Regions from separate parts of the Promicromonospora sp. NPDC023987 genome, predicted to be linked through region 2. Evidence: riboswitches for the same ligand, from Rfam matches in the RefSeq annotation. Region 2 holds a riboswitch; the other holds the start of a gene.
The links. Region 2 has a riboswitch for S-adenosylmethionine ahead of AB0F40_RS18285 (aminotransferase class V-fold PLP-dependent enzyme). Riboswitches for the same ligand answer to the same signal wherever they lie in the genome.

Region 1: it holds a riboswitch for S-adenosylmethionine, as region 2 does, so the genes downstream of both, AB0F40_RS06845 (methylenetetrahydrofolate reductase) here and AB0F40_RS18285 (aminotransferase class V-fold PLP-dependent enzyme) in region 2, are expected to answer to the same signal.

The regions. Positions count from the first base shown of each region.
Region 1 is NZ_JBEZZF010000009.1:90,210-98,765, reverse strand. Features, by position in the region: gene AB0F40_RS06850 (lysophospholipid acyltransferase family protein) at 1-643, shown strand, start outside; gene AB0F40_RS06845 (methylenetetrahydrofolate reductase) at 755-1,699, opposite strand; SAM riboswitch class I at 1,704-1,819, opposite strand; gene AB0F40_RS06840 (carbohydrate ABC transporter permease) at 1,902-2,825, opposite strand; gene AB0F40_RS06835 (sugar ABC transporter permease) at 2,825-3,700, opposite strand; gene AB0F40_RS06830 (extracellular solute-binding protein) at 3,746-4,990, opposite strand; gene AB0F40_RS06825 (hypothetical protein) at 5,193-5,411, opposite strand; gene AB0F40_RS06820 (phosphodiester glycosidase family protein) at 5,408-8,556, opposite strand, start outside.
Region 2 is NZ_JBEZZF010000043.1:18,093-26,648, forward strand. Features, by position in the region: gene AB0F40_RS18255 (MaoC/PaaZ C-terminal domain-containing protein) at 1-170, shown strand, start outside; gene AB0F40_RS18260 (hypothetical protein) at 231-1,118, opposite strand; gene AB0F40_RS18265 (helix-turn-helix domain-containing protein) at 1,183-2,184, shown strand; gene AB0F40_RS18270 (LLM class flavin-dependent oxidoreductase) at 2,213-3,106, shown strand; gene AB0F40_RS18275 (hypothetical protein) at 3,214-4,149, opposite strand; gene AB0F40_RS18280 (amidase) at 4,295-5,803, shown strand; gene AB0F40_RS18285 (aminotransferase class V-fold PLP-dependent enzyme) at 5,823-7,253, opposite strand; SAM riboswitch class IV at 7,286-7,399, opposite strand; gene AB0F40_RS18290 (MarR family transcriptional regulator) at 7,524-7,970, shown strand; gene AB0F40_RS18295 (glycosyltransferase) at 7,967-8,556, shown strand, end outside.

The sequences.
Region 1 (8,556 bases), on a different contig from region 2:
GACGTACCGGTTCCTCAAGCTCATCCTCTCGATCCTCGTGCTCGTGCTTCTGCGCCCGCGCGTCACTGGCCTGCAGAACATCCCGAAGCGCGGCGCCGTGATCCTGGCGAGCAACCACCTGTCGTTCATCGACTCGCTGCTCATCCCGATCATGGCGCCACGTCACGTCGCGTTCCTGGCCAAGGCGGAGTACTGGACGGGCAAGGGCATCAAGGGGCGCCTCTCCCGCTGGTTCTTCACCAAGATGGGCGACATCCCGGTGCAGCGGGACGACCCGCGGGCCGGGCAGCGCTCCCTCGAGGACGCGCTGGCGGTGCTGCAGCGGGGCGGTGCGTTCGGCATCTACCCCGAGGGCACGCGCTCGCGCGACGGCAAGCTGCACAAGGGCCACACCGGCGTCGCGTGGCTGGCGCTGACCGGCAAGGCCCCGGTCGTCCCGGTGGCGCTGCTCGGGACGGACAAGGTGAAGCCCATCGGCAAGATGCCGCGGTTCGCCCGGGTCGAACTGCACTTCGGCGTGCCGATCGACCCGTCACGCCAGATCGCGGCCGGCACCAAGCCCGCGCAGGCGCGGCGCGAACTCACCGAGCAGGTGATGCAGTCCATCCAGGCGATGAGCGGCCAGGAGCGCGCCGACACCTGACCCTGTGCCGACGCGTCCGGCTGCGGACTTCTTGTCGGCGTGCCCAGCGTGGCCCGTGGCCCGCCGAGCCGGTCGAGCCAGCCGACCAAACCAGCCGAACCGACCAACCGGTCACGCCGCCGCGCGGCCCGTCAGACCTACGCGTTCGAGCAGGTCGAGCGCCGGCCGGTGCTTGTTGAACGTGTAGACGTGCACGCCGGGTGCTCCGGCGTCGAGCACCTCGCGGGCGAGCGCCGCCGAGTACTGGAGGCCGTGCTCGTGCTGTGCCTCGGGGTCGACCGCGCCATCGGGCGCCGTGAGCCTGTCGAGATCACGCAGGAGGGCTGTCGGCGCGGCCACTCCCGTGAGCTCCTCGACGCGGCGCAGCCGGCGGGCCTCGGTGGTGGGCAGGATCCCGGCGAGGATCGGAATGGTGACGCCCGCCGAACGTGCCGCGTCGAGGAACCCCGTGTAGGACTCCGCCCGGTAGAAGAACTGGGTGATCGCGAAGCTCGCGCCGGCCTCCTGCTTCTCCAGCAGTCGCCGCACCTCCTGGTCGCGGGTGGTGCCGGCTCCGGGGTTGCCGTCGGGGAACGTCGCCACGGCGATGGTGAGCGGGCGGGTGGCGGCCCGCAGGGCGGCGCTGGCGTCGGCGGCGACGCGCCGCTGGTCCACCTGCGTGAGCAGCCGGACCAGGTCGACGCTGGAGCGCACCCCGTCCGGCGACGGACGCCAGTCGGGCTCGTCGCGCGGCGGGTCCCCACGCAGGGCGAGGAAGGACCGCACGCCTGCCTCGAGGAACTCGTCGATCACCTCGGACACGTCCTCGCGGGACGCACCAACGCAGGTCAGGTGGGCCACCGGGAGCACCGGCGTACCACGGAGCAGGGTGGCGAGCACCTCGCGGGACGTCGCCCGGTCGCCCCCCGCGGCGCCGTAGGTCACGGAGACGAAGTCCGGCCGTGCCGCCACGAGCCGCTGCGCCGTCTCCCAGAAGTTGGGCGCAGCCTCGGGCCGACGCGGTGGCATCAGCTCGAACGACACCGTGGGGCGGTGGGGGTATGCCTCGACAACCATGGTTGCTCCATCGAACCTGGCGTGAGCACCTTACGTCCACGCGCCACGGCTGCGGGGCAGGAAGTCTGCAGGTTGCTGCGGTGTCAGGGAGCCAGGACTCTCGACCGCTCTGGATGGGATCGCCACCATGCTAAGCGATTGTCCAGCACTGGGACAGATTTTGTCCGGCGGTCGAGACGCCCTGCTCCATCGTGCACCTGCGCTACTTCACCGACCCCGCCATCAGGCCGCCCACCAGCCGCTTCTCGATAGCCATGAACAGGATGATCACCGGGACGATCGCCACGATCGATACCCCGAACACGTAGTGCCACGAGGTCTCGTACTGGCCGACGAACTTGGTGAGCGCCACCGACAGCGGCTGGTTGCCCGGCGTCGACAGCAGCACCAGCGAGGCCGCGAACTCGTTCCAGGACGCGACGAACGTGAAGATGACTGCTGTCACTATGCCCGGCCAGACGAGCGGGAGGTTGATCTTCGTCAGGACGGCGAAGGTGCCGGCGCCGTCGATCTGTGCCGCCTCGTCGACCTCCTTGGGGATCGCCGCGAAGAAGCTGTGCATGATCCAGACCGCGAACGAGAGGTTGAACGCCGCGTTGACCAGGATCATGGCCGCCCACGTGTCGATGATCCCGATGGCGATGAACTCGCGGAACAGGCCGGAGGTGAGCACCGCCGGCTGGATCATCTGGGTGACGATCACGAGGAACAGGAAGACGAGCCGCCCCCGGAACCGGAACCTCGCCGTGTAGTACGCGGCAGGCAGCGCGACCGCGAGCACGAGCAGCGTGGCGCACAGCGAGATCACCAGGGTCGAGATCACGTTCTGCGCCAGCGGGGTCTCGGGCGTCGACCACATCGTGACGTAGTTCTCCCAGTGCCACTCCGTGGGGAAGTAGGTGGGATCGACCGACCTGATCTCGGCCTTCGTCTTCACCGAGCCGAAGAACATGATCAGGTACGGCAGCAGGAACACCACGACCACGACGAGCCCGGTGAACATGCGGAGCAGGACGGACCCGATGGGCACCTGGTCAGCGGTGTACTTCCGCACCCGCCGCCGGTTGTCCGACGGCGGACGGGTCGCCAGTCGCGGGGCCGTCCCCGATTCGGCGATCGCAGTCATCAGACCTCCTTGAGGGGGCGGACGACCCGCACGTACACGGCCACGATGACGATGACCACGAAGAACGCGATCACGGAGAGTGCACTGGCGAGGTCGATCTGCCGCTGGTTCTGCAGATACTTGAAGATCATGGTCATGATGGTGTCGGCGCTGTAGCCCGGGATGGATCCCGTCATGACCCGCAGGATCGGCAGCGAGTTGAACACGTTGATGATGTTGATCAGCACCGCCACCGACACCGCGCCCCGCAGCTGGGGCAGCACCACGCTGAAGTACGTACGCAGGCCCCCCGCGCCGTCGATGCGCGCCGCCTCGACGGTCTCGCCAGGGACGGACTGCAGCCCGGCGAGGATCGTGTAGGTGGTAAACGGCAGCGACACGAAGATCGCTACCACCATGGCCCACGCGAACGCCGTGACCGGGTGCCGGGTCCAGCCGTAGCCCTCGGGCGACGCGATGAGCCCGACGTCCACCAGGAACGAGTTGATGATGCCGAAGTACGGCTCGAGGCCGTAGTGCACCACCATCGTCGTCATCACGACGCTCGACGCCCACGGCACGATGACGGCCATGCGCACCAGACGACGCCCTGGGAACGACTTGTTCAGCAGCGCGGCGAGGGCGAGCGACCCCACCAGGGTGATGCCGACGACGCCGACCACCCACACGACGGTGCGTCCGAGGATCGGCCAGAAGTACTGGAAGCCGACCACCGTCGCGAAGTTCGCGAGACCTACACCCCCGTCGTCCAGCCCGCTCTGGCTGATGTCGCGCGTCGAGTTCCAAAACATGACGCCCACCGGGAACAGGACCACGGCCGCGATGAGTGCGACCGCGGGCCCGATCCACGGCAGGGCCTTCAACAGGTCCTTCACGAGGCTCCCCGCGCTTTCAGTTCAGCGTTGCGTGTGCGGCGAGCATCAGCCCGCGTCGACCTGCGCCTGGATCTCGGCGAGGGTGTCCTTCGCCGAGGAGTCGCCGGCGAGCTTTCCGAACAGCGCCTTGAACGCGGAGTCCGTGGCGTTCCAGTCCGGGTTGGTGCTCGGGTAGAACTGCGCGTCCGGCAGACCCTCGAGGAACGGGGCGAGCGCCTCGTCGTCGGCCAGCGGCTCCGAGCCGGACAGCGTGGTGGGGAGGAAGCCCTCCGCCTCGACCCACGGGACGTAGACGTCGGCCGAGTACAGGTAGTCGAAGAAGGCGGTGATGGCCTCCTGCTTGTCACCGTCGTTCTGGAACGCCATGAGGTGGTCGGCCACGCCCAGCGTGAACGGGCTGCCGTCCTTGGTGGGGATCGGGTGGATCGAGTACTCGAGCTCCGGGTTGTCGGACTCGATCTGGCCGACGCTCGGCGGCAGGCCGACCTGCATGCCGATCTTGCCCTGGACGAAGATGTCGAAGAGCGGGCTGCGGTCGGACGCACCGGCGTCGGCCTGCGTCGCACCCTCGTCGATCATCTTCTTGGCGAACTCGGCGCCCACGAGGTTCTCGGGGGTGTCGATGGTGATCTGCTCGGCGTCGCCGAACGTTCCGCCGCCGCCCCACAGCCACACAGCTGCCTCGGCCTGCGCCTCCTCGGAGCCGAGCGGCATGCCGTAGCCGGCCACACCGCCGCCGAGCTCCGAGACCTTCTTGGCCGACTCGAGCAGCTCGTCCCAGGTGGCGGGGACCTCGGCGCCCGCCTCCTCGAGGAGCGCGTCGTTGACGAACAGCGCACGGGACGACGCGATCCACGGCAGGCCGTAGGTGGTGCCGTCCACCTGGGCGTTCTCCAGGAACGTGGGCTGGAAGTCGGCGTAGGTCTCGTCGGAGGTGACGTCCTCGACCGGGTACAGCAGCTCTTCGGCGGCGAAGCCGGCGAACGGGCCGCCGTTGTAGATGTCCGGCGCGTCGCCGCCCTGGATCTTCGTCGCGATGACGGACTCGAGGTTGTCCCACGACTCGACCTGGAGGTTGACGTTGACGTCCGGGTTCGCTTCTTCGAAGCCGGTGATCACGTCTTCCCAGAGACCCTGGGTCGCGTCGGAGTAGCTGGGGACGAGCAGGTCGAGGGTGGCTCCGTCGCCGCTCTCTTCACCGCTCGACCCGCCGAACCCGCAGGCCGTCAGTCCCGTTGTCGCGGCAAGCGTGATCGCCATGATCCCGCCGAGCCTCTTGTACTGAGCCATTACCGTCCCTCTCCTTCGTGGTGGTGCAGGTCACGTTTGCACCTGCTCCCGAATCTGTCAACAGTTCTAACAAACCTGTGACCCAGGGGTGACATGGTGCTGCGAGGCCACCGCGAGAACCGGAAAAACGGCACCAAAAAGGGCCGCAGCGCGCGGCTGCGGCCCTTCTACGGGACGTCTGGAAACTGGTCGGCGAGGCCGCTCAGCGTTCGGTGGCGCCGATCATCGGCAGGCCGAACGACAGGCCGACGACGAGGATGCCGCCGACGAACAGATACGGCGACGACGCGTCGGCGCCGATGGAACCGATGGCCATCAGCGCGAACCCACCGATGAACAGTGCGAAGCACCCGAGCACCCGGACCAACAGAGTCGCCGTGGGCTCCTGCTTCTGCCTACGGGCCACCTCGAAATCACTCATGAGGCAAATCTACCGCCCTCTCGGCGTGCACTGACGGCCAGCTCGCCGACCAGCCCGTTGACCGTGACGGTCACGACGGCCTCACCGGCCCGCAGCGCCGTCAGCTCGTGCGTGTCCGGGTCGAGCGCGAACACCGCGCCGCGCGGGCAGCCGCGCAGAGCGGCGCGGCCGCTCCGCTCCGTGGTGCACACCCGCTCGCCACCCCAGGCCGAAGACACCGGCCACGCGACCGGCACCTCACGCGTCCCGTCCTGCGCGACGACGGCGCGCACGCCCGCCGACTCACCGACGTCGAGCGACCGGGGGCCGGAGACCGTGACCTGCTCGGCGCGCGTGTTGACCTCCCAGCTCAGCCACTGTCCCGGTGCCCGGACGCCCGACGCCGGACGGAGACCCAGCATCGACCAGCCGGTGAAACCGCCGTCGGACGGCGTGCTCGCCGGACTCTTGCCGGAGTTGCCGTTGATCAGGTAGGGGACGCCATCCTGTGTGCTCGCGTGGAAGACGCCGACGTGCGAGCCCACCGCGGCGATCGACTTGCCGGTCGTCTCCCGGAAGTCCTCGAACCAGCCGCGCAGCGTGTCGGCCTCGAGGCGATCGGTGAGCTGGCTGGCCTTGGTCGGCAGCGGGTCGTCCAGCGGATGGTGGGCGAACACCACGACGCCGGTGACCGAGCGGTCCGTGGCGGCGTCGTCCAGGGCGTCACGCAGCATCTGCACCTGCGCGAAGTCGGCGCCCAGGCGGCCGGCCGACGAGTCGAGCATGACCAGCCGCGTGGTCCCACCGGTGGTCGAGCCTGTCGAGACCCGGCCCGGCGTCGGCACGTCGAGCACCCGGGTCCGGTCACCGAACTCCTCCTCGAAGTTCGTGATCGAACCCCCCATGATCTCGTGGTTGCCGGGCACGTAGTACCAGGGGAAGTCCGCACCGGCGAGCTCCTCGGTGAGGATGCGCCGGGCGAGGTCGAAGTCCTCCGGCGCGGCCTCGTCGACCAGGTCGCCGTTGATGACCAGGAGGTCCGGGTCGTCGGCGACGATCTCGCGAAGGGCGTCGCGTGCGCCGGCCACCGCCCCGGACTCGGGGTCGCGTGCCACGAACTGGGCGTCCGACAGCACAGCCACCCGCAGCGGGGCCCCATCGGTGGCGCCGTCGGCGGCCACCGTCGGGTCCTCGACCCGGGGTGTCTCCGGGGCGTCCACGGCGGGCGGGACCTGCGCGGCGACCCGGGAGAACCTCAGGCCGCCGGAGTACTGCTCGCCCGCCGTCGTCTCCAGGGCGCGGATCCGCTGCAGCCGCAGGGGGAACGCGACGCCGTCGGGCACCGGGAAGGTGACCTGGCGCCATCCGGTCCAGGTGACCTCCGGACCGTCGAGCTGCGTGACCACACCGTCGCCCTGGCGCACCTGCAGCCGCAGCCAGGCCCCGTTGCCGTCGCCGTCCACCCACATGCTGACCGCGCGGGGTGAGCCGGGCAGCTCACGTCCGCCCGCCCCGGTCTCCGGCAGCACCGCGTACTGGCCGCGCGTCGCCGTGGACTGCGTGAAGTCGTACGTCATCCGCAGGCCGGCCGCACCGTCGTACCCGTCGACCGGGGTCACCGAGCCGCCGGGTGCTCGGGCGTGCGCCGACGTCCAGGAGGCGGCGTCGGCGAAGTCCGCGACCACGTCCTCCTCCAGGCTGACGGTCACCGCGACCTCGGTCGTCAGGTCCTCTCCGTCCGGGCCTGCCACCGACAGCTCGAAGGTGGTGCCGCCGACCGGCGCGAGCGCGCGGACCTCGAAGGACCCGTCGGCCACGGGCACGAGCTCGGCAACGGGGGTCTCAGCAGGCTCGGCCACCGAGACCGTGACGTCTCGCGCCTCGATCGGCGCGGCGAAGCCCCGGGCGTCGTAGCCGGTCAGCACCAGCGGCGCGGTCGCCTCGGCGTCGTCCAGCGCGATGACCGGGGTCTCCACGCCGGTCCGGACCAGTTCTCCGAGCACCTCGATCTCCGTGGTGCCGGTGGCGAGGCCGGAACGGCCGAGGGAGGCGGCCGTGACGACCGTGCTGCCGGGCTTCCGGCCGGTCACCACACCGTCACGCACCGACGCGACCGACCCGTTGCGCGTGCGCCACGAGGACGGCCCGGCGTCGACCGGGCCCATGGCGTCGTCGTACCCCTTGCCGACCAGGGTGCGGTGCAGACTGGGGAAGACCCGGTCGGCGTCGGCCGCGGGGACCGTGGTCCGTACGTCGAACGCCGCGACGCGGCCCGATCCGGCCGGCACGAACAGGCCGAGGCCGTTCGCGTCGGAGCGCTCGTAGCCGTCGGACGGGCTGTTCAGGATCGTGGTGTTCGTGTCGCCGGGCATGCGGGCGACCATCTCGGACGAGCCTCCGCCGTCGAGGTTGATCGCGTCGTCGGCGCCGAGCTGCGCCATGAGCTCGCCCAGCTCGTAGAGGTTCATGCCGGCGCTGTGGGACTGGCGGCCGTCGACCACCACGAAGTACGCACGGTTGCCGGTCTCGTCGAAGCCGACGGCGGTGCGCGGGTGCCGCAGCTCGACGTGGTCGCCCGTGGCGGACGTGACCTCGCCGTCCTCCAGGAGCGGGTCCTCAGGTCCGCCGCCGATGGCGACCGCGACGTCGCCCGCGTCCTCCCGCAGGCCGTAGGTGAGGTCGACGTGGTCGCCCGGCCTCAGGCTCGCAAGCGCCTCGGCCGCGGCGCCGGGCCGCGCCACGATGGCGCGCGTCCCGTCCGGCAGCTGCCCGTCGCCCGGCTGGCCGACGGCGGTGACGGTTCCCTCGGCATCGACCGTCACCTCGACGCCCTGCTCCCCCGCGGCCAACGGGCGTGTCCGGGTGAAGGTGCCCCAGCCGGCGTCGTACACGGCGACACCGCCGGCGGGCAGCGCGGTCACGTTGAGGCCGCTGACCGGCACCTGTTCCGTCGAGCCGCCGCCGGTCGAGCCGCCGCCGGTCGAGCCTGTCGAGACCTCCCAGCTCACGGAGCCCTCGAGAAAGAGCTGCGCGAGCCGTCCCACGCCGCGCTGCCCTGAGTCCGTCGAAGAAGCGGCGGACCCGAACACGACCGAGCGCTCCCGGCCGGGTGACGCGGACTTGAGCAGCGTGCCGTCGTCGACGGCCGCGCCGAGCGCCGCACCCG
Region 2 (8,556 bases):
AGCCGGTCCTGCTCCCGAGCACGGTCGACGTGGCGATCCGGTACGCGGACGAGGTCTCGACAGGCTCGACCATCCCAGGAGGCTCGCCGGCCGCGGAGGGCTTCGTCTACGAGGGCTGGCGTTCGGGCAAGAACACCCGCCACTTCCGAGGCACCGTCACCCCGCTCTGACCGGCACGGCGGACCGCGAAAGCCTTCACCATGCGATCGGGCTTGAGATCCTCGACGTTCTCAAGCCTGATCGCATGGTGGAGGCGGACTTTCGGCCTGTCGGGCAGCAAGGCGCGGCAGCAGCAGCTCTTCCCAGAGGATCGCGCGCTTGGGGCGGAAGAAGCCCGAGTGGCCGACGCGGGCCAGCCCGTGGTCGGCGGCGCGCATCTCGACGAGCTCGACGTCCGCGTTCGGGAACTCACGGCTCCAGTACCGGATCGACTCGGGGGAGATCAGCTCGTCGTCGGCCGTCCAGAGGGCGGTGATCGGCGTCTCGACCTTCGCGAAGCGGTCACGCAGCTCGGGATGCTCGCTGAACAGGTAGTCCGCGTGCAGGCACCAGCGCCCCCACTGCCGCATGACGCCGCCGGGCAGGTCGTCGAGGATCCGGAGCCGGCGGCCCGGGTAGTAGCCGACGGCCGCGATCGCGGCGGGTGCGATGGCCCGCCACAGGAGCGGCGACCAACGCTTGATCATCGGGACGGCCTTGCCTCGCCAGCCGGTCCCCGATGCCACCATGACGCAGCCGTCCACGCCGACGTCGGACAGGAAGCCCAGGCTCTGGCCGCCGAACGAATGGCCCACCCACGTGAACGGGACGCCGACGACGTCTGCCCGCGCGCGAGCGTGCCCCGCCGCGACCTCCGCGTCGTGGTACCAGTCCAGCGCGGTCGCCGTGGAGTCCCGCATCGGGCCGTACAGCTCAGGCTCCGAACCGCGGTACGAGAAGGTGAGCACCGCGAAGCCCCGGTCGGCGAGCCAGGCCGCGAGGTGCCGGTAGAACCGCATGGGCATGGCCATGGCTGGTGCGATCCCCACGACGCCGACCACCGCGCCGTCCGGCAGGAACCAGCGTCCGGCGACGGGCTCGCCGGCGGCGGCGGGGAAGCTCACGTCCTCGATGCTCACGCTCCGGAGGCTATCTCCCGTATCCTCGCCACGGCGGCGAACTTCATCCGGTGGGAGGGTGCCCATGCTCGGTGACGTACTCGGCCTGACGAAGACGCAGTCCCTCGCGTACCGCGACCTGGTGGCGTCTCCGTCCCTCGACGCGGCGGAGCTGGGCGAGCGGCTCGGGTGCGACCCCGGTGACGCGCTGGACGTGCTCCGCGCGCTGGAGAGCCACGGCCTCGCGGCCCGGCAGAGCGCCGACGACTCCCGCTTCCAGGCCGCTCCCCCCGAGATAGCGCTGGGTGCGCTGCTCGCCCGCCGCAAGGACGAGATCCGCGCCGCACAGGTCGAGCTGATCGAGCTCGAGGAGGAGTTCCGGCGGTCGTCCGCGCTGCGGCCGGCCACCGACGTCGTCGACGTGGTGCGCGGTGCCGACGCCGTGAAGCACCGCATCATGCAGCTGCAGCTCGGCGCACGCGAGACCGTCGAGTCGTTCACCAAGCCGCCGGTCTTCGTGATGCCCGCCGACGAGAACACCGCGGAGGACCAGGCCGTCGCACGTGGCGTGCGGTACCGCGTCGTCGTGGACCGGGTGTTCCTGGACACGGGCGTCCTGCGGGTCGACGATGTCGCCGAGGCCATCGAGAACGGCGAGGACGTGCGGTTCTCGGAGCGGGTGCCGATCAAGCTGTTCATCATCGACCACCGGCTCGCCTTCGTGCCGATCCAGACCGTCGTCGAGGTGAGCACCGAAGGCTCGGACCTGGCGCCCGACCTGGTGGGCGCGCTGATCATCCACCCGTCCGGGCTGCTGGACGCGCTGATCGCCCTGTTCGAGAGCGTGTGGCGCGACGCCACCCCGTTCGCCCGGCCGGGCGAACGGCCCGAACCGTCCGACCTCGACCAGGAGGACGCCCGCATCCTCGCGCTCATGCTGGCCGGCCTCACCGACCAGTCGGTGGCGAGCAAGCTCGGGCTCTCCCTGCGCACCGTCCAGCGGCGCGTCAAGGTGCTGATGGGCGTGGCCGGCGTCTCGACCCGCATCCAGCTCGGCTGGCACGCCGCGCGCAAGGGCTGGCTCTGACGGCTCGCTCCGTGGCAGCGTGGGCGCCATGACCAGCCTGGCGTGCATCATCCGCCCATCCACCCCGCCGTCACGCATCATCCCGCTCGCTCGCGCCGTCGAGTCCGCGGGGATCGACGAGGTCTGGCTCTGGGAGGACTGCTTCCAGACCGGCGGCATCTCCACCGCGGCCGCGATCCTGTCCGCCACCGAGCGGGTCCGGGTCGGGATCGGGGTCCTGCCGACGCCCCTGCGGAACGTCGCGCTCACTGCCATGGAGATCGCGACGGTCGACGGGATGTTCCCGGGCCGGCTCGTCCCGGGGATCGGGCACGGCGTGCAGCCGTGGATGGCTCAGGTGGGCGCGAAGGCCGCCTCGCCGCTGACCCTCATGCGCGAGTACTCGGGCGCGCTGCGGGCGCTGCTCGCCGGGGAGCGTGTGACGGCGTCAGGTCGGTACGTGTCCCTGGACGACGTCGCGCTCGACTGGCCGCCCGCGCGGCCCGTGCCGGTTCCGGTCGCCGCGACCGGGCCGAGGTCGCTGCGCCTGGCGGGCGAGTTCGGCGACGGCGTGGTGCTCGAGGGCTCTGTCGGCCTGCCCGGGCTGCCCGCCGTGCTCGAGCGGGTCGCCGAGGGCCGGGCGGTGGCAGGCCGGGACGGGGCGAGCTTTCCCGTGATCCAGTTCGTCCCGGGCGGCACCGGGCCCGGCGCCGCCGCGCGCCTGCGGGCCGAGCTCACCGCCTGGGGCATGGACGTGGCCGACGACACCGCGCTCGCGCAGTACGCCCTGTGGGGCGATGCCCAGGCACTTGCCGACGGGGTGCGCAGGTACGGCGGGGCGGGCGTGGACACCGTGGCGCTCCAGCCGACGGAGGACGACCCCGACCTGGAGCAGCTCGTCAGCGTGGTCGGCGCCGCCCAGGAGCTGCTCCGCACGGCCTAGCCGGCCGCGCTCCGGGCCACGTGCCCGGCGACACAGCGCGACGCCGGGGTCGCAGCGCCTCCTGGGCGCCGCGACCCCGGCGTCGTGCTTCCGGGCCGGTCAGGCGGTCAGATGTCGCGCGGCGGCGGCGCGAACGAACCCGACTCACCCGGGTCGGTGCGGGGCGCGGCCGCGGGGGCGGCGCCATGCTCCGCGACGGGCGTGGCAGCGGCGCCACCACCCGACGAGAGGTTGCCGAGGAAACCCTCGACACGAGGCCGCATGGGGCCGATCAGCGCACCACCGACACCGACGATCAGAATGCCGGCCAGGGTAGCCAGGAATGCCACCAGGACGGGCATTGTCACGGTCGTGCCGATGCCGATCTGGTTCACGGCGGCGATAACACCCAGCGCGATGATGAAGAAGGACACGGACTTCGCGACCAGAGGACCGTAGGAAACCCGGCTCATGGAGTTGAGGAGAAGGTCCTTCACGGCATTGGCGATGGCGCCTGCGATCACCACGATGATGATCGCGACGACCAGCTTCGGGAGCCACGCCACGATGTCGTTGACGATCGCGCTCACCGGGTTGGTGGGACCGAACGCGCTCAGTGCGAGCTGGAGCGCGATGAGCAGGATGAAGTAGTAGATGATCTTCGTGAGCAGCGCGATCGGCTCGATACCCGAACCCGCGAGGAGCCGGTTGGCGCCTGCCTTCTCGAGCACCTTGTTGAAGCCGATCCGCTTCAGGACCATCCCGACGAACCGGGCGACCGCCTTCGCGATGAAGTACCCGATGAGGAAAACGATCAGGAACACGAGCAGCTTCGGGATGAAGCTCGCGATCGCGCCGAGCGCGTTCGTCAGCGGCGCGAGCCAGTCGACCTGGAGCGGCACAACAAGACCTGCATTGAGGAATGGCATAGTTCTCTCCCCCTTCGAGACTTTTCTCGTCACCTCTGCTACACCACGGTGGCGCAGCACAAAGGTGCCAGCACTCCACGAACATATGCCGCAGAAGCGCATTCTGCGCGGCGTGGAATTGCTTCCTGCGCGCACCATTAGGCAGAGAAGGCGCATATGTGCAGGTCAGGCGGCCAAGCACCAGTTGTCTTGTTCGTGAATCTGGCCGCGCGCGCTGTAGAGCGGGTGAGACATAAGCGGCTTTTCCAGACACCTGGCGCCCAGCGCATAACCTGGCCGGATGGATGCCCTGCATGAGCGGACCGCCGTCGAGCTCCGCGACCTCCTTGCCGCGGGCGAGCTCTCGCCCACCGAGGTCACCGACCATTTCCTCGACCGGGTGGAGCGCCTCAACGGTGCCGTCGGTGCGTTCGCCGCCGTCACCCCTGAGCGAGCCAGGGAGCGAGCGGCGGCACTCCGGCGGGACGGTGGTGGCCCGAGCGGCGCGCCCCCGGCGTCAGGCAGCCTCTGGGGCCTGCCGACCGGCGACAAGGACCTGTGGAACCGCGCCGGCGTGCCGACCGGGTTCGGGTCCCGCGCGTTCGCGGGCCTGCCGCCCGCTCAGGAGAGCGACGAGATCGTCCAGATCCTCGACGCGGCGGGCATCGTCAGCCTCGGCAAGACGGCAGCGCCCGAGCTGGGCTTCCCCGCCTACACCGAGCCGGTTGGGGCCCCGCCGGCCCGCACACCGTGGGACCTGACCCGCGGCGCGGGCGGGTCCAGCGGTGGCGCGGCAGCGGCGGTGGCGGCGGGCATGGTCCCGTTCGCCCCCGGGTCCGACGGCGGCGGCTCGGTCCGGATCCCGGCGGCCGCCTGCGGCGTCGTCGGCCTGAAGCCGACGCGGGGGCTCCTGCCCGCGGGCAGCGGCGTCGACTCGCTCGGCGGGCTGGTCGTGAACGGGCCGATCGCGCGCACCGTCGCCGACGCCGCGCTCCTGCTCGAGGCGATGCTCCCGAGGCGCGCCGGGGGCGTCGTCGCGCACCCGTTCTCGCTGCGCGCGCCGTCGTACGAGGCGGGCGCCTACCTGGCGGCCGCGCAGCGTGCCACGCTGCCCGACCCGCTGACCGGGAGGAGCGGGCCGGACGGCGGCACCGCACGGATCGGGGTGACCACCACGTCGGCGTGGGACGACTTCTACGCCATCACCGTGTCGCCGGAGGCCAGGACCGCGCTCGACGCGGGCGTGGGGGCGCTCGCCGGGCTGGGGCACACGATGGACGAGATGGCGCTGGCCGAGGCGCCCGAGTACGCACCGGCGTTCCGGACCCTGTGGATGGGGGGCGCTTCGGCGGTACCGATCGACGACCCCGAGACGCTCGGCAAGCTGGAGCCGCTGACGCAGTGGCTGATCCGGTCGGGGCGTCAGGTCCCGGCGCGGCAGCTCGCCGAGGCGGTGCGCACGCTCAACGGTTACGAGCGCTCGCTGGTCGCCCAGGTCAGCGTGTACGACGCCGTCGTGACGCCCGCGCTCGCGCTCACCCCGCGCCCCATCGGCTGGTACGACGCCGGCGACCCGGAGCGGAACTTCGAGCAGCAGTGCCAGTACACGCCGTTCACCTCGATGCTCAACGTCGCGGGGCTGCCCGCGATCACCGTGCCGACGCACTGGACGGCGCCGACGGCCGAGGCGCCCGCCGGGCTGCCGATGGGCGTGCAGATCATCGGCAGGCCGGGCGGCGAGCCAACCCTGCTGGCCCTAGCAGCCCAGCTGGAGGCGACCCTCCGGCCACGCCCGTCGTTCCCGATCTGATCTGTCGAGAACGGGGTTCTCAGCCCTCGTCCGGGAGGCAGCCGAAGGCCTCGTCGAAGCCCAGGGCCGCCGTCGCCAGGAGGCCCGCGAGGCCGGAGCCCTCCGGGACGGGCCGCGGGTCGTCGGTCACCACCCACAGCCCGTCGACGACGTCGTACCCGGCCTGCGGACCGTCCGCCACCAGGCGGCCGACGGCAGCGACGAGCCGCTCGACCTCCTCGCCCGCGGTGCCGACGCCGACCGAGGCGCGCACCGCACCGGCGTCGAACCCGAGGCGGCCGAGCAGCGGGTGTGCGCAGAAGCGCCCGTCGCGCACACCGATCCCGTGCTCGGCGGAGAGGTAGGCGGCGACGAGGCCGGGGTCGTAACCGGCCACGGTGAAGGTCACGACGCCCACGGGGTCGACGGCGTCCGCCCACACCCGTACCACCTCGACGCGGTCGATCGCCTCGAGCCCGGACACGAGCCGACGCCGGAGGGCGTTCTCGTGCGCCACGACGTCCGCCGGAGCGAGCGCCGCGAGCTCCTCGCACGCCGCGGCGAGCGCCACGGCGCCGATCACGTTGGGCGATCCCGCCTCGTGCCGGGCCGGGCCCTCGTGCCAGTCGGTGCCCGCCACGCGGACGCGCCGCACGGCACCGCCGCCCGCGAGGTACGGCGTGCCCGCGTCGAGCCAGTCACGTCGGCCCACCAGCACGCCCGCGCCGAACGGGGCGTACGTCTTGTGCCCGGAGAAGGCGAGGTAGTCGACACCGGTCGACCCGAGGGAGATGCGCCGGTGCGGTACGAGCTGGGCGCCGTCGAGCACCACGCGCACGCCGAACTCGTGGGCGACCGCGACGATCTCGTCGACGGGGAGCGACTCTCCCGTCACGTTGGAGGCGCCGGTGAGGGCGAGGAGCGCGAACTGCCGGTGCGGCGCCGCGGCGGCCAGCTCGTCGCGGATCTGGGCGAGCGTCTCGGCCACGGTGGAGCCGCCGGTCAGCACTGTCGCCTCGGCGCCGCGCTGCCACGGCAGCAGGTTGGCGTGGTGCTCGACGTCGAGCACCAGCACCCGGCCGGGTTCGCCGTCGGGCTGGGCGGGGACGCAGCCGGCGAGGAGGTTCAGCGAGTCGGTGGTGTTGCGGGTGACGATCGTCAGGTCGTCCTCGCGGGCGCCGACGAACGCGCCGATGGTGCGCCGGGCCGTCTCGTAGAGGGCGGTGCTGACCTGGGAGAGGTAGCCCGCGCCGCGGTGGACGCTCGCGTACAGGGGGAGCACCTGGGTGACGCGGTCGGCGACGGCCTGCAGCGCCGGGGCCGACGCGGCGACGTCGAGGTTGGCGTAGGGCACCCGGGTTCCGTCCACGAGCGGGACGGGTGTCCCGCCGCCGACCACGGGGCGCAGCGGGGCGACGTCGGCCACCGTGTCGTCGGTGAGCGTGGTGTGGGTGAGGGTGGTTGCAGACATGGCGTCCTCCAGCACGGTCCTGGGGGAGGGTTCCCCCGCGCTTGCCGCACGCGGGTGCGCGCGGCCGAGTCGTCACCCGGGGCACCCCGCCGCGGAAGGAGGGTTGCCGGCCAGCGAGCCGGGGCTTGGCGCTGGCGCTCATGACCTGACGCAATGTTGCGGGCCGACCGGGCGGCGTGTCAACGATTGGGACGGACGTCTCGCATCTCGGGATGTGTGGCTTCGTTTTGTTTGTTCGGAACTTCCCGAACAAAGGAGTAGGCTCGGACCATGAGCACCGTCGAGGACTTCACCGAGGAAGCAGGGCTGTTCTACGAGCGGCTCGGCCTGAGCCGCACCGCCGGCCGCGTCGTCGGGCACCTGCTCGCGTCGGACGACGACGGTGCCGACGCACCCGAGCTGTGCGAACGGCTCGCCGTCGCCAAGAGCAGCATGAGCGTGGCGCTGCGCCAGCTCGACCAGGCGGGCATGGTCGAGCGCTTCCGGCGACGGGGCGAGCGCCGCGACCGGTACCGGCTCACCGAGGACGTCTTCGGCAGGGCGTTCCGGGCCAAGATGGCGGAGTTCGACGCCTTCCAGGAGCTCGCCGCGCGCGGGCTCGCCGCAGTGGGCGACGACCCGCGGCGGCGCCGACGCCTGGAGAACATGCGCGACATGTACGCCTTCATGGCGGACCGGTTCCCCGCGCTGCTGGACGAGTGGGAGGCCTCGCGATGAAGGTTCTCCTGGTCACCATGGGCAGCCGGGGCGACGTCGAGCCGTTCGCGGCGCTCGCCGCCGAGCTCGCCCGGACGGGGCACGAGCCGCTGCTGGCCGCACCACGCCGCCTGACCGAGGACGCCGCGGCCCGCGGGCTCCCGGTAGCGCCGCTCGACGACGGCATCTTCGCCCTGCAGGAGGAGGTGGCAGGTAAGGGAGCACGGGCGTCGATCACGGCGGCCCGATCGGCACTGCCGCTGCTCCGGCGCTGGCTCGACGACCTGGCCACCCTGCAGGACAGCGACGCCGACGTCGTCGTCTACGCACCCAAGTCGCTGGGGGCGCCCCACCTCGCGGACCGGCTGGGGGTGCCGTCGGTCGCCGCGCTGCCCGTCCCGCTGTTCAGCCCGACTGCACGGTTCCCGTCCCCGCTCAGCCCGGTCCGGCCGCCCCGGTTCCTCAACCGCGCGAGCTGGCGGCTGGCCGGCGCCGTCGAGGCGCCGTACCGGCGCATGGTCAGCTCCTGGCGGGCGGAGGCCCTCGGCCTGACCGGCCCGGCGCCTGGGCTCACCGAGCGCGTGGCACGCGACGGCGTCCTGCACGC